DNA from 2 places in the Bacillus sp. SORGH_AS_0510 genome. Region 1 is predicted to be linked to the other one. Evidence: riboswitches for the same ligand, from Rfam matches in the RefSeq annotation. Region 1 holds a riboswitch; the other holds the start of a gene.
What was found. Region 1 has a riboswitch for lysine ahead of QE429_RS12140 (amino acid permease). Riboswitches for the same ligand answer to the same signal wherever they lie in the genome.

Region 2: another riboswitch for lysine. It lies ahead of dapA (4-hydroxy-tetrahydrodipicolinate synthase); the one in region 1 lies ahead of QE429_RS12140 (amino acid permease).

The regions. Positions count from the first base shown of each region.
Region 1 is NZ_JAUTAU010000001.1:2,357,001-2,364,825, reverse strand. Features, by position in the region: gene QE429_RS12150 (PH domain-containing protein) at 129-743, shown strand; gene QE429_RS12145 (YitT family protein) at 785-1,600, opposite strand; lysine riboswitch at 1,824-2,013, shown strand; gene QE429_RS12140 (amino acid permease) at 2,118-3,599, shown strand; gene QE429_RS12135 (helix-turn-helix domain-containing protein) at 3,726-3,944, opposite strand; gene QE429_RS12130 (hypothetical protein) at 4,106-4,279, shown strand; gene asnS (asparagine--tRNA ligase) at 4,336-5,727, opposite strand; gene QE429_RS12120 (alpha/beta hydrolase) at 5,951-6,832, opposite strand; gene QE429_RS12115 (S-adenosylmethionine:tRNA ribosyltransferase-isomerase) at 6,988-7,825, opposite strand, start outside.
Region 2 is NZ_JAUTAU010000001.1:2,470,501-2,478,325, reverse strand. Features, by position in the region: gene QE429_RS12760 (GntP family permease) at 1-50, shown strand, start outside; gene QE429_RS12755 (LLM class flavin-dependent oxidoreductase) at 113-1,114, opposite strand; gene QE429_RS12750 (hypothetical protein) at 1,261-1,407, opposite strand; gene QE429_RS12745 (hypothetical protein) at 1,443-1,577, opposite strand; partial or broken gene QE429_RS12740 (ring-cleaving dioxygenase) at 1,773-2,760, shown strand; gene QE429_RS12735 (GNAT family N-acetyltransferase) at 2,830-3,309, opposite strand; lysine riboswitch at 3,406-3,585, shown strand; gene dapA (4-hydroxy-tetrahydrodipicolinate synthase) at 3,711-4,601, shown strand; gene QE429_RS12725 (S1 domain-containing RNA-binding protein) at 4,745-5,188, shown strand; gene QE429_RS12720 (S1 domain-containing RNA-binding protein) at 5,553-6,002, shown strand; gene QE429_RS12715 (glycosyltransferase) at 6,156-6,797, opposite strand; gene QE429_RS12710 (HAD family hydrolase) at 6,941-7,789, shown strand.

The DNA.
Region 1 (7,825 bases):
TAACATACAATAGCCATTAAAGTCATAAAGTATTTTGTCTTTCCTAATTACAGTAAATACACTGAAACTTTATGTGGCTTTGTTCGTACATATGTATGTCAAGATTTTAGAAAAGTGAGGTTGGTAAAATGTTTGGAAAAGTAGCATCTGATATTTTAGGATTAAGTGATGTAGGTTCTGTCATTAAACCAGAAAATTATGACAAAGTTGATGCAGATGATTATGTAATGCATGAAGACAATGAGAAGATATATTTTTTAATTAAATCGAAATCAGATGAATATTGTTTTACAAATAATGCTTTAATCCACTTAGATGGTACAAGTGCTACAAGCAAGAAACGAATGTTACATCGTTATAGTTATGCAACTAATAGAGTTTCAGACGTTAAACTCGAAACTGCGGGAACCGTAGACCTTGATGTGGAGATTAAATTCAAAATTGGCTCACAACCATTTTCCATTGACGTTCATAAAAAGCATATTGAGGAAGTAAAAGATTTGTATAAAGCTTTAATTAAAATTTCCGAAATCTCTCATGAAAATGAGGTAAGCCTTCAATTTGCCAAACAAAGTCTTGATGTTGCCTCTACTACTCTTGGAAGGATAACAAGTCCTGACAGTAATCTAGTTGTCCAGTTTAAGATGTTAAATCAAGCAGCATTTCAATGGCTAGAAGACAGTAAGAAACAGTATTGTGTAAAGGATTATGGATTTGTTTTTGAAAAATACATTAACAATTGAAAAAATGGGCCTGCATATTTTATTATTGCAGGCCCATTTTTTTATGAAGGACTAGGACGATGGAAGAGTCCCATGACTTCAATTGTTTCAGTTATATTTACAAATGCAGCAGGGTCTACTTCAACAATGAGATTCTTTACCTCATTTAATTCATACCGTGAAATGACCGTTATTAAAACATTTCGTTTGTTGTTGGAGTATCCCCCAACTCCGTCCATAATTGTTAATCCTCTATAAAGGTTGGTTAGAAGGTGCGCTCTCATCTCGTCACCTTTATCGGTAATGATCATTATTGTTAGTTTAGCATGGTCTGTATAAATAGCATCCACTACTTTACCTGTTACAAAGATAGACACTAAAGTATTCAAAGCGGCATCCCAATTAAATAAAAATCCGCTAATCACTATAACAACTGCGTTCATGCCAGATAGCAAGGTACCTATTGGAAAATCCTTTTTTCTTGAAACAATCATCCCAATTATATCAAAGCCTCCGGTTGACCCTGAGCTTCGAAAGACAATTCCAACACCAAGACCAGTTAAAGCACCACCAAAAATAGAGCTTAAAATGGTATCGTTCGCTATAGCGATAACAGGTACTAAATAAAGTCCAACTGATATTATGAGTACTGAAAAAATTGAGTTCATAATAAATTTCTTACCCAACATTTTATACCCTATTAACAGTAACGGAAAGTTCAATAGAAAATTTGCCACCCCTGTATTAAGTGGTGAAATCATACCTATAATCATGGAAATTCCACTCAGTCCACTACTTAATACTTCGTGAGGTATCAAAAAAAGGTTAAATGCCAATACAATTATTAGTGATCCAATAATAATTCCAAAAATCCGCATCTTATAATACCTCCGAAAACGCCATCATTTATATTTAAAAATAATACCGATTATCATTTTTAATGTAAATTTAATAGTTTTTTTCCAAAAGAATTAATTATCTGTTAATTCCAAGGTGTATTGGAATCCTGGAATGCTATTCAAGAAAAATTTATTGACAAATATCCAATATAATTTATACTTTATAAATATATTAAATTCATATGCTAAATCCTCATCAAACCGATGAGGTAGAGGTCGCGGTTTTTATTAGTAAAGCGGATGAGATGCAGAGACATCATTGACTCCACTTGAAAGGAAAAACTGCCGAAGTGTGCTTTTATCTCTGACAAAGCATGCTGGGGCTGTCTCCAAACAGGAACAGAACTGTCACGCTTGGCCCTACCAGCCATTCGTGTTGAGCTATCTTTCGGAAGGTATGATGCGGGGTATTGATAATGCCATCGATTCTACTTCGATGGCATTTTTTATTCCAAAACTCCTTCTCGAAAAATGAATACAAAAAGGAGTAAAGACAATGCAAACAGCACGAGTATTAAAACAAAATGATTTTAACGGTGATCAATCACCTAAAAAAGAACCATCCGAGTTAAGAAGAAGCCTAAAATCTCGTCACCTTACTATGATTTCACTTGGAGGTACAATTGGTACAGGTTTATTCCTTGCAAGTGGAGGAGCAATCCATTCTGCAGGACCTGGTGGAGCTATTCTCTCTTATGTTGTTATTGGTTTAATGGTCTACTTTTTAATGCAAGGGTTAGCAGAAATGGGAGCCTATATGCCTGTAGCGGGAAGCTTTAGTACCTATGCAACAAAATTTGTCGACCCTTCCCTAGGTTTTGCGTTAGGGTGGAATTACTGGTATAACTGGGCAATTACAATAGCAGCAGAATTAGCAGCTGTTACGATGATTATGAAATTTTGGTTCCCACATACTCCATCCTTCATATGGAGTGGAATTTTCTTAGTTATTATGTTCCTATTAAACTACCTTTCTGTAAAAGGATTTGGGGAAGCAGAATATTGGTTTTCATTAGTTAAGGTAGTGACAGTTATAATCTTTATCATAACTGGAACACTAATGATTTTCGGCATTATGGGTAATGAAGCGATTGGCTTCAAAAATTTCACAGTTGGAGATGCTCCATTCCACGGCGGTTTCATGGCAATGCTAGGAATCTTTATGGCAGCAGGATTCTCCTTTCAAGGAACTGAACTACTCGGAGTTGCTGCAGGAGAGACTGATAATCCAACAAAATCTATTCCGCGGGCTGTAAAACAAGTGTTTTGGAGGATTCTTTTATTTTATGTATTAGCGATTTTAGTAATCGGTCTTCTCATTCCTTATACAAATGAGAACTTAGCAAACGGCGATGTTACAGTTAGCCCATTTACACTTGTTTTTCAAAAAGCAGGAATTGCATTTGCTGCTTCTATCATGAATGCTGTCATTTTAACAGCTGTATTGTCTGCAGGTAATTCAGGTATGTACGCTTCTACCCGCATGCTTTGGGACTTAGCACGCGAAGGAAAGGCACCTAGGTTCTTAGCTAAACTCAATAAAAATGGTGTGCCAGTCAACGCATTATTTGCAACAACTTTAATTGGTACTCTGGCATTTCTTGCTTCTTTCTTTGGAGATGGTACGGTTTATGTCTGGTTGCTAAATGCATCAGGTATGTCAGGTTTCATAGCATGGCTTGGAATTGCAGTTTGTCACTATCGATTCAGGAAGGCTTTCATTGCACAAGGTAAGGATCTAAGTTTATTACCATATAAATCAAAGTTCTTCCCATTTGGCCCTATTTTCGCCTTTGCTGTCTGTGGTTTCGTTGTTTTAGGACAAAACTACTCAGCTTTTCTCGGTAACCACGTTGATTGGAATGGTGTTTTGGTATCTTATATCGGTTTGCCTCTTTTTTTAATCTTATGGTTGGGATATAAATTTACAAAGAAAACCAAAGTGATTCCATTAGATAAGTGTGATTTAACAAATTAAAACTCAAGGCTCTGTTAGACTTGCCTATTGATTTCCGCTCCAATCAATAGGGTATAATATCACAATTTAACACAGCCAAACACAAAAAAACAGACTCGCTTTGGAGTCTGTTTTTTTACTTTTAAATTAAGCTTCTTCAGCAGTCCATACATACAAATCTTCAATCTTGCAATTTAATTCTTTTGAAATAGTCATTGCAGAATTCAAGCTCATTACTTTCTTAGACATATAGTCATCGAGTTGACTTCTAGGAATCTTAGTATTCCTTTCCAAACCATCCAAATCCATACCGTTTTTAGATAATAATGCCTTGAGGTTACTTTTTTTTGCTCTATAATTTGTCAAAATGACACCTCACTTTTAATCATCATACCATAGCTGTATATAAATTGAAAGGAAAAGGAATTCTTGGTATTTTCCACCTAAAGATAATAGTCTTAATTAAGGACAAATATAATAAATTTATTTGTGTTATACTTAAGATGTAAGATAAAAGGGGTGTAAAAATGAAAAATTCAAATAATCGCTATTCAACCGGTCAAACGGTCAACATTAAAGAAACTGGTGAAATGGTAACCATTTTAAAATGGCAATATGTAAAAAATATGAAGAGATATTCTTATACTGTGAAAGAGCACCCTGGTACATTCTATTTTGAAGAAGAATTACAAGTTTTTTAAAACTCTTTAAATGCAAAAAAAGACCAATTCATTAATAATGAATTGGTCTTTTTTTGTTAAAATTCTGCATTTCCTGGTGTTCTAGGGAATGGGATTACATCTCTAATATTTGTCATACCTGTTAGGTACATAATTAAACGTTCAAATCCTAATCCATATCCTGAATGTTTTGTACCACCGTATTTTCTTAGCTCTAGGTACCACCAGTAATCTTCTTCATTCATTCCAAGCTCATTAATTTTTCCAGCTAAGATATCTTCTCGTTCTTCACGCTGGCTGCCTCCAATTAATTCACCAATGCCTGGTACTAATAAATCTGTTGCTGCAACTGTTTTATTGTCTTCATTTAATCTCATATAGAATGCTTTAATCTCTTTTGGATAATCAGTTACAAAAACAGGTTTTTGGAATACTTTTTCACATAAATAACGTTCATGCTCTGTTTGTAAATCCGCTCCCCATTCAACTGGATATGCGAAATCTTCACCAGATTCTTTCAACAGATTGATTGCTTCTGTATAAGTCACTCTTCCAAAATCTGCTGTAAAGGCATTGTTCAAGCGATCTAATAAACCTTTTTCAACGAAGCTGTTAAAAAAGTTCATTTCTTCAGGAGCTTGTTCTATAACATAGCCAATTACATACTTAACCATTTCTTCAGCAAGATCCATAATATCCGGAAGCTCAGCAAAAGCAACTTCTGGTTCTATCATCCAAAACTCGGCAGCATGTCGAGCTGTGTTCGAATTTTCTGCTCTAAATGTTGGTCCAAATGTATATACATTGCGAAATGCTAACGCAAATGCTTCTGCAGAAAGCTGCCCGCTAACAGTTAGGTTAGACTCTTTACCAAAGAAGTCCTTGGTTGAATCAGTTTCTCCTTCTTCATTTTTCGGAGGATTTTCCATATCAAGCGTGGTTACACGGAACATTTCTCCGGCACCCTCTGTATCGCTTCCTGTGATAATTGGTGAGTGAACATATACATATCCTTTATCCTGGAAGAATTTATGAATAGCATATGCTGCTAATGATCTCACACGAAAAACAGCAGCAAAGGTATTTGTTCGTGGTCTTAAATGTGCGATTGTTCTTAGATACTCAAATGTGTGTCTTTTCTTTTGTAGAGGATAGTCTACATTTGAAGATCCTTCAATAATTATATCTGTTGCTTTAATTTCAAAGGGCTGCTTTGCTTGAGGAGTATAAATAAAATCTCCTTCAATTCTTATGGATGAACTAATAGGAAGCTTTGTAATATCTTTAAAATTACTTAGCTGCTCATCAAAAACAATTTGAACTCCCTTAAAAAAACTACCATCATTTAATTCAATGAACCCAAAGGTTTTGGAATCGCGAACGGTACGAACCCATCCTGATAATTGTACCTTTTGATCCACGTAACTTTCAGTATTTCTGTACAAATCCTTGATTAAGGCCTGTTTCATAGAGGTTCCTCCTAAATCATATGTATAGGGTCGCCAATCAGTTTTGGATTTTGTATTATCCCTCCAACCTGAGTGACGAAATAAAAAACCTCCCATCCCTATTGGGACGAAAGGTAAAATTCACAGTACTATCCTCGTTTTTCTTTTATCCCTTCAATATTATATAAAATACCATTCAATGAAGCAATTATCAACAAAATTCCCGTATGATAACGAATAAATTTTAGTTTTTTGTTGATTCTGTAATCAAACTATCCCGGGATACTCCAATCTGTTCAAATATCCAATCATGCCGGTCTAAAAGTGCATCATCACAATCAGTAAACTCATGATCTGTTTGGTACCAGTTCATTTTTTTGGGCAAGCTTGAAGCGGAATAAAAACCCATAGATAGACTATGATCAACATACTCATCATCATTTGCAAATTGAAAATATATAGAGGCTGGCGCTGCATTTTTCACATAATGAATAGCATCTAATTTACGTAAGTTTGAAATAAAGTGCTCAAATCGTTCTGGGGTTATAAAACTCCGAATTGATAATGCTAGTGGATGTTCACTTTTCATATGCCATTCAGATAATTTCGAAGCCCCGGATATGAAAATAAATGTCTTTATTCGAGTTTCGATCCCTGCTAGAACTCCTCCCCATGTAGCTGAAACTCCATGACCGACATAAGCAATTCGATTGGCATCTACAAACCCTTGTTTACTAAGAAGAGTTATTCCTCTTCTAATATCCATTATCATCTTTATATAATTTTGGATATCCACCAACGGCTCTATTGTTTCAATAAATCTTTTATTTTCCTGTTCAACATCTTGATGATTTACATTCATTAACTGTGTTTCAATAACAAGTGAAACAAAGCCTTTTTTTGTTAACATTTCAGCTTCTTTAAAAAAATTTTTTCTATTGGCCTGTCCAGGATGGATAAAAATTACTGCTGGAAGTTCATGATTATGATTTGGAACATAAAGATAAGCTGATACGATCCCTTTGTAAGGGCTTTCATAAATAATTTCATTTATAGAATATCCTTCTTTTACTATAGATTTCCTGGCCTCAAACCCTGTTAGATTTTCTTCTTTAAAATGAAACATTAGCACCGCCCCCAAGAAGAATCTTTAAAACTAACTTATTTGAATTTTCTGTTAAATAGAATCGCAATTTATTAATTTTATCATTATTATGAAAGAAATAAAAACCTTGACCAGTCTGTCAAGGTTCTGAAAATTTTACCATATGGTACCATCATTCATATTATGAGATTCATATCTCCAAACTCATGCCATAGATACCCTTTATCAAGTGCCTCGATATATGCATTGGATAAAAGATCTTTTTCAATAAAAGCAGAAAGCATATCTAAATGACTCGCTTCTGGTTCATGCATTCCCGTAATAATCCCATTAGCAATCTTTAATTTGGAGGTTGGCTTAATATATAGATTGGTCCACCCTGAAAGGACACCATTCCTTGCGACCGTTTCCATAGCACGAACCACCGTAGTTCCTACAGCAATTACCCTTCTCCCTTCTACCTTCGCGTGTAATATCGTTTCCCACCCCTCTGTAGATATGCGATATTGCTCATAGTTTTCTGTCGGGGAGTGATCCCATTTATCATCTAATAAATAGCTTAGTCCAGTATGAAGCTGAATAAATACAAGCTGGACTCCCTTTTTTTTCAAATTAAATAATAATTCCCAACTGAACGCTCTGCCTGCTGAAGGCATTTCAACTGAACCGGGTTGAGTGGCAAATACAGTTTGGTAGTATTCTAACCCCCACGGTTTATTTATATATTCATAGCGAACAGGTTCTCCAAGTGCGTATATTTCATCAAATAAACTTGCACCCTGTTTTGAAAATAGAATCTTTATAAAGGGACCTTTTGTAGAGATCTCAGATACAATTCCATGAAGGGTTGAAGAGAACTTCAATAAGTCTCCTTCCTTCAATTCTGGAAAATCTGCTAACGCCTCCCATGAATATTCATTTATTCTTCTAGCTAAACGGATTTCGATTTCTTTTTGTATATTGTTGTCCGCTCGGTATACATCTGATTTTAATATGGCAGGAACAGTTTTACTA
Region 2 (7,825 bases), 110 kb from region 1:
TCTCTGTAAGTGGTCTAGTATTTATCTTATTTATAAGCTTATTCGTATAAATAATTTGGGGACAGTCCCCCGCTGCTTTAAAGCAGCGGGGGACTGTCCCCTTTTTTTATTATTATTTACCATCAACAACTTCTTTTAAAATTTCGTATGACCGTTTTTGTTTTTCTGGGTCATAGATGTATGAAACAGCCATAATTTCATCCACTTCATAGTAATTTTGGAAGGATGTTAATTGATTCCTGATTGTCTCTTTACTACCTAAAAGCGTCACACTAGACATAGAAGCAGCCATTTCTTTTTCCATTGGATTCCAAATCTTATCCATATCTTCAACAGGAGGCTGTAATGGATTTCTCGAACCACGCACCACATTTAGGAAAAATTGCTGCATGGTCGTTGACAACCACTGTGCTTCCTCATCCGTCTCTGCTGCAATCACATTTAAACATACCATCATATATGGTTGATCCAAGTATTCAGAAGGCTGGAATCGACTACGGTAAATCTTAATAGCTTCTTCCATATATCTTGGTGCAAAGTGGGAAGCAAAAACATATGGCAGCCCCAAACTTGCCGCTAAATAAGCCGAATCTGTAGAAGAACCTAATATATAGAGCGGTATATTAGTTCCAACGCCAGGATATGCTTTCACATAACTCTGGATATCTTCTGGACCAAAATAGGTAAGAAGTGCTTTAACATCCTCTGGGAAAGTGTATACAGAGTCATTTTTCGATCGTCTTAATGCATTTGCTGTCATCATATCTGTACCGGGTGCACGGCCTAGACCTAATTCCACACGATTTGGATAGATAGTTGCCAACGTACCGAACTGTTCCGCAACTACTAACGGAGCATGATTTGGAAGCATGATTCCACCAGACCCCACAAGTATGGTATTTGTATGCTCTAATGTATGTTTAATTAAAATCGACGTTGCTGAACTAACTAGAGTAGGTGTGTTGTGATGTTCTGCGATCCAATAGCGTTTATAGCCCAGTTTTTCTACCGCTTGTGCCAAATCTACCATCGAATCAATTGCTTGTTTAGGTGTTTGTCCCTCACGAATTGGTGCTAGATTAAGGACGGAAACGGGTATATGAATTGATGTCATATTAAATTTGTCCTTTCTTATTAAAATATATTACTATACTAGCAATAGTAATTCAGGAAACAAACTTAAATGCTTACCAATCATTAAAAAGAGGAGGCTTCCTCCCCTCCTCTTCCTAAAAATAATTGCAATTTTTCTCTTACATGCTACTTACCTTTATTATTACTTTGCTTCTCAATCGATACATGTTTGGGTCGCGCTGGATATGTTCCCTGCCCATCATCTGGACCAGTAAGATCATTCCTTTGATCCAAGACTTTACCCGTATATTCTATTGGATGTTTTCCCGTCAATTTGTTCACCTCTCAAAAATCACTTGACCTATCCCTTAGTTTTTCCTACTTTGAAATTTCATTTTCCTCTCTGCTTCACTCATATTTGGATTTTTGCTAGCTGTACTCTTATTTAATGCTTTTTTTAATTCAACAGTTGCGTCATCGTTTGTATTATACTTTCCATCCATATTGACTCCCTCCTTTTTGTTAATTATTATAAACGGAATAAATTTGTTCATTCTTACATGATATTGACAGGAAAAAAGGAACATGATATTATTTATCTCGAATTAGAGATAAATTAATTTGAGATAAATTTTATTGATTACTTAATGTTGGAATAATATAGACAAACCTTAAAAGAAATGATTGGAGGACTTTTGATGAACGGATTAAAAGGCATTCACCATGTTACGGCTATTACAAGCAGTGCAGAAAAAAATTATGAATTTTTTCACTTATGTATTAGGAATGCGGTTAGTAAAGAAAACGGTTAATCAGGATGATATCCAGACTTACCATTTATTTTTTGCCGATGATACTGGCAGCCCTGGCACCGATATGACTTTCTTTGATTTCCCTGGTATTCCACAAGGAGTCCATGGGACAAATGAAATTGCGAAAACATCCTTTCGTGTACCAAATGATGCAGCAATAGAGTTCTGGGAAAAACGATTTGATCGATTAAATGTAAAACATAGTGGCATCAAGAAATTATTTGGTAAAAAAACTCTATCCTTCATAGATTTTGATGATCAACAGTACCAATTAATTTCAGACGAAAAAAATACAGGAGTTTCTAGCGGTACACCTTGGCAAAAGGGCCCAATTCCATTAGAATATGCCATTACAGGATTAGGGCCACTCTTTGTTCGCGTAGCTAATTTTGATTACTTTAAAGAAATGATGGAAAAAGTTCTATTATTTAAAGAGATTGACCAAGAAGGAGCTTTACATTTATTTGAAGTAGGTGAAGGTGGTAATGGTGCACAAGTGGTGGTGGAATACAATGCAGTACTGCCCCCATCTCAACAAGGATATGGTACTGTTCATCACGCTGCCTTTCGTGTGGAGGATCGTAAGGTTTTAGAAGAATGGATGAACCGAATTGAGAGTTTTGGCTTTGGTACCTCTGGATTTGTTGATCGCTACTTCTTTGGATCTTTATACGTAAGAGTAGCACCTCAAATCTTATTTGAATTCGCTACAGATGGTCCTGGATTTATGGGTGATGAACAATATGAAAGCCTCGGAGAAAAACTATCCTTACCTCCATTTCTAGAGACAAAACGTAATCAAATCGAAAAACTTGTACGCCCGATCGATACAGTTAGAAGTACAAAGGAAATTGAAAAAGAATATAATCAATAACTTATATCTAAAGGAAGCCTGAGAATGAAGTCATTCTTACGCTTCCTTTTTATTCAAAAAGCACCATCTTTAACCATGATTGTACAAAAGAACATTATTTGTGATAAATTCTTTCCTTTTTACAAATCCAAGATTTTCGTATAGATGAATAGCTCGTTTATTAAAATTGGCAACAGTTAAACGGATAGGACTATGTTTAAAATACTTTTGTAAGTTCCTTAGAATAAATAAACAAAAATCAAATCCTTTCCCCTGTCCAGTTTCTTCTGGTTGCAAACCAATTCCAAAATCGATAAAGCCAGCATCATATACGCCCAGCTGTTTTCCTGCAGGCACTTGCGCAGACTCTCCTATACAATAAAATCCAACCAATTTATTTTGAGGGTCAACTACAGCATAATAACTTCCATTCAATAATTCTTTTAATGAATCTTCTGTACATTCATTATTATAAAATTCATATGGTGGTTGATAGGTCCAATTTAAAATTTCTTTGCCATTATTAGAATCCTCCTCTTTTAAAAGTATATTTAATAATAGACCTTGCACGTCTTTTTCTTATAATTTTCCAAATCACTTGAATTATAGAATAAATTCTGATATATTAACAGTCAATTAAATATTTCTTACTTCAATACCATTTGAAGTGAGGATAGAGGCGCAAAAACCATGAGTACACAATTTAAGGAGAATGAGCTCCCATGACAATTGTGAAAAGGGGAATTTGCCGAAGCGGAAAGAAACTCATTTATCTTGAAGCTGGTTCTGTTATTGAATAAATACAGAACTGTCATATAGGAAACTATATGGAGGGCTATCTCACGCATTGGGAACAATTTTTATTCATGTTTCTTAAGCGGCAACGAACCCTCGTTGCTGCTTTTTTGCGTTGACTGACATAATGCCTTCTCTGCTCTAAATTTTTAAAATATAAAAAAAGGGTGAGAATGATGAATTTTGGCCAAGTATTAACTGCAATGGTGACACCATTTGATCAACATGGAGAAATCGATTTTATTGCAACAAAAGAACTTATCAATTATTTAATCGCAAATGGCTCTGATGGATTAGTAATTGCTGGAACAACAGGAGAATCTCCTACTTTAACGACTGAAGAAAAAGTGGAGCTATTTAAATTTGTAGTTGAAGTTGTTAATCACAGAGTACCAGTCATAGCAGGAACAGGCTCTAATAATACAAGAGCATCAATTAACTTAACAAAACAAGCTGAAAATGCTGGAGTAGATGGAATTATGCTTGTTACCCCATATTACAACAAACCATCTCAGGAAGGATTATATCAACACTTTAAAGCAATTGCCGAATCCACATCTTTACCTGTGATGCTTTATAACATCCCAGGTCGAAGTGTCGTGAATATGACTGTGGAAACAATCGTCCGTTTATCCAAGATAAATAATATTGTTACGGTTAAAGAAGCGAGTGGAAACCTTGATGCAATGGCTGATATTATAAATCAAACCTCTAACGACTTTACACTTTATAGTGGTGACGATGGATTAACGTTGCCTGTATTAGCGATCGGCGGAACGGGTGTAGTATCTGTCGCTTCCCATATTATAGGAAATCAATTACAAGAAATGATCAATCAATTTAAAAATGGTGCTATAAATGAAGCTGCTGAAACTCATCGTAACTTACTTCCAATTATAAGAGCGTTATTTGCTGCACCTAGTCCTTCACCTGTAAAAGCAGCACTAAATATAGTAGGAGTCCATGTGGGAGGGGTTCGTTTCCCACTTGTCCCATTAACGGATGAAGAACAAAAAGCATTACAAGATAACTTGCCAGCCAATCTCCCTAAGGTAAACAGCAAATAAACTTCAACATTTTAAAGGATTTATCATGTTTTTTACCTAAAACACTAAAAAAAGTGGAAAAAATAGCCCCGACTAATTCTATTTCCCTTGAGAATTTGTTATAATAAAGTAGTTTTAACACTATTGAGGGGGAAATAGATTTCATGTCAGTTGAAGTAGGCAGCAAAGTCCAAGGAAAAGTAACAGGAATCACTAATTTTGGAGCATTCGTTGAATTACCAGGAGGTACAACAGGTCTAGTACATATAAGCGAAGTTGCGGAAAGCTATGTAAAAGATATTAATGACCATTTAAAAGTTGGCGACATGGTTGAAGTGAAAGTAATTAGTGAAAAGGATGGTAAAACTGCCCTTTCCATCAAAAAAGCGATAGACAAACCTGAAGCATCATCATATTCACAACGCCCGCCACGCCAAGGAAGATCCGAAAACCGTTCTAAGGACTTCCGTCCAAAAGGCAATTTCAAACCGAAAGAATCGTTTGAAGATAAAATGGCCAAGTTTTTAAAAGCGAGTGAAGAAAACTTGTCTTCTCTTAAAAGAAACACAGAAACAAAACGTGGTGGTCGAGGCGGAAGACGCGGATAACATCAACTTTTTTATAATTTGTTCAAATATAAAGGCAAGCCAGACGATGGCTTGCCTTCTTACCTTTTGTTTAAGAAACAACTGATTTAACATTTTTTCTGAATTCAACCTCTTCATTGCCATCGTCAACCGTAACTTGGTTCCCTACTACCATTAAATACTTCTCTGGTGTTTTGGACGCGATTATTACCCCTTCCTTGATAAATGAAGGCAAAATCAATGATGCGATATTTACCACCAAAGGGTACAGCGGGATTAGTAAATATTTCTTAAATATCTCTATATAAGTAAAAGGATTTTATTCCTTCAAATTATTTGTTATAATAAAGTGGTTTTAACATTATTGAGGGGGAAATATATTTCTATGTCAGTTGAAGTAGGCAGCAAAGTCCAAGGAAAAGTAACAGGAATCACTAATTTTGGAGCATTCGTTGAATTACCTGGAGGCACAACAGGTCTTGTGCATATCAGTGAAGTTGCGGAAAGCTATGTTAAGGATATTAATGACCACCTTAAAGTTGGTGACATGGTTGATGTAAAAGTAATTAGTGAAAAAGACGGAAAAACTGCCTTATCTATTAAAAAAGCAATCGAGAGACCCGAAAGTCAAACCTCTTCTTATTCACAACGCCCAGCAAGGCAAGGAAGATCTGAAAGCCGTTCAAAAGATTTTCGTCCAAAAAGTAATTTCAAACCTAAAGAATCATTTGAAGATAAAATGGCCAAGTTTTTAAAGTCTAGTGAAGAGAACTTATCTTCGCTTAAACGCAACACAGAATCAAAACGTGGCGGTCGAGGCGGAAGACGCGCATAACTACCAGTTTTAATACAATATAAAAAAGACGAGTTGACATGAAAATCGATGTCAACTCGTCTTTTTTTATCAGTTTTCTCAGTGATTACACTTTACAGGGAATGATATTGAATGCACTACATAGCAATGGCTAATTAGTATAAATGATCATCCTTACTTAAATTTGTCAGGGAACTGTTGTACGATTCCTTCGGTTAATATATCACCCATATGAATAAGATGTGCTTCGTTAATATCTGCAGTCTTAATATCGCCAGCCCAGTCTCCTTTTAACCTATCCACGACTTCATCCACTGTTAACTTCAAGTGAGTATAGAACATTTCTGTTAATACTTTTTTAGACCAATTTGGATTTGCACTCGTAAGGAACGCTACAATTTCATCTGCGTTTTGATACCACTCCTTATTAAATTGGTCAATACTTGCTTGATCATTCTTCTTAGCTGCCTCGATAATTTTTCCAGCAATTAAGATATGTTCCTTTAAAAGCACAGTTAGTTTGTTCCCTGCTTCTTGACCATAATATGGTTTGATAATATCTCCTAAATCTTCTTGATTTTTAAGCAATCTTTCCAACACATCATTCCGATCCTTTAAATCAGCTAAATTCGAGACAATGAGCTCCCTGGTCCACCAAGCATGTTCGACCCATAGCTTCTGCATTGGATATTTTAAATTTATGACAGATAATGTAATACAGTTCTTAGCGGGTGTTCTCCCCTGTGCACTAACGGAAGTTACGTTGAGCATAGAAAAGAAGATAATAATACTCCAGGTTATAATTTTCTTTTTCATGGTCATTAACCCCTTTTATTGATGATATTCCCAATAATAGTATCTATTGTATTTTCCTTTTTATGCTACTACATAATAAATCTCCTATAAATTTTGGCAGCACACTTTGTGCATAAATTTTGATATAGTAGTTAATAGAGAAAATGGAAAGGGTTAAAACAACCATGAAATGTATATCAATTGACTTAGACGGTACACTTTTAAATTCAAATCATGAAATATCTAAAGAAAACGTAAAAGCTTTAGCGGATCTACAGGAACAAGGACACTGCATAATTTTAAACACTGGCCGTGCTTACGCAGATGTAATAAAATTAAGAGCGATTCAAAATATGGAACTTCCAATTTTTTGTATCAATGGATCTGTTTTATATTCGGCATCAAGTGAATTGTTATATGAAGCAAGCTTACCTATTTCCACTTATCAAGAAATCTTTACGATTCTAAAAGATTTAGGTGTTGGGATCCTAGTTTATACCAATTATGGCGGCTTCCCCTCTACCTTGCCACCTTTACATGGTAAAAGTAAACAAGAACTAAACAAACTTTTTCAGGAATTCGATTATGATAATATTCTGAATAAGGATAATTTAAAAATCTATAAAGTAATTGCCCTGGTCCACCCAGAGCAACAAGAACGTGTAGAGGAAATAAAGGCTGCATTAGCCGGAAAATTCCCCATCTCGATGGCATCTTCTTTCCCAAATAATGTTGAGATTACCTCAAACGAAGCTCATAAAGGGAAAGCCTTATTACGTTACCAGCAAATGATGAATTTATCGTTTGATGATATTATTGCCTTTGGTGATGGTGGGAATGATTTAGCACAGTTTGAAGTTGCTGACATATCCGTTGCAATGGGAAATGCTCCTCTTCATGTGCAAGAAAAAGCAGATATCATTACAAAAACCAATGATGAAGATGGTTTTGCTTATGCAGTTCGTCATCTTTTAAAATTATTAGAGACTGATACAAAGGCATTAATCTTTTAATATAAGACTCTGTTAAACTTGCCTGTTGATTTCCGC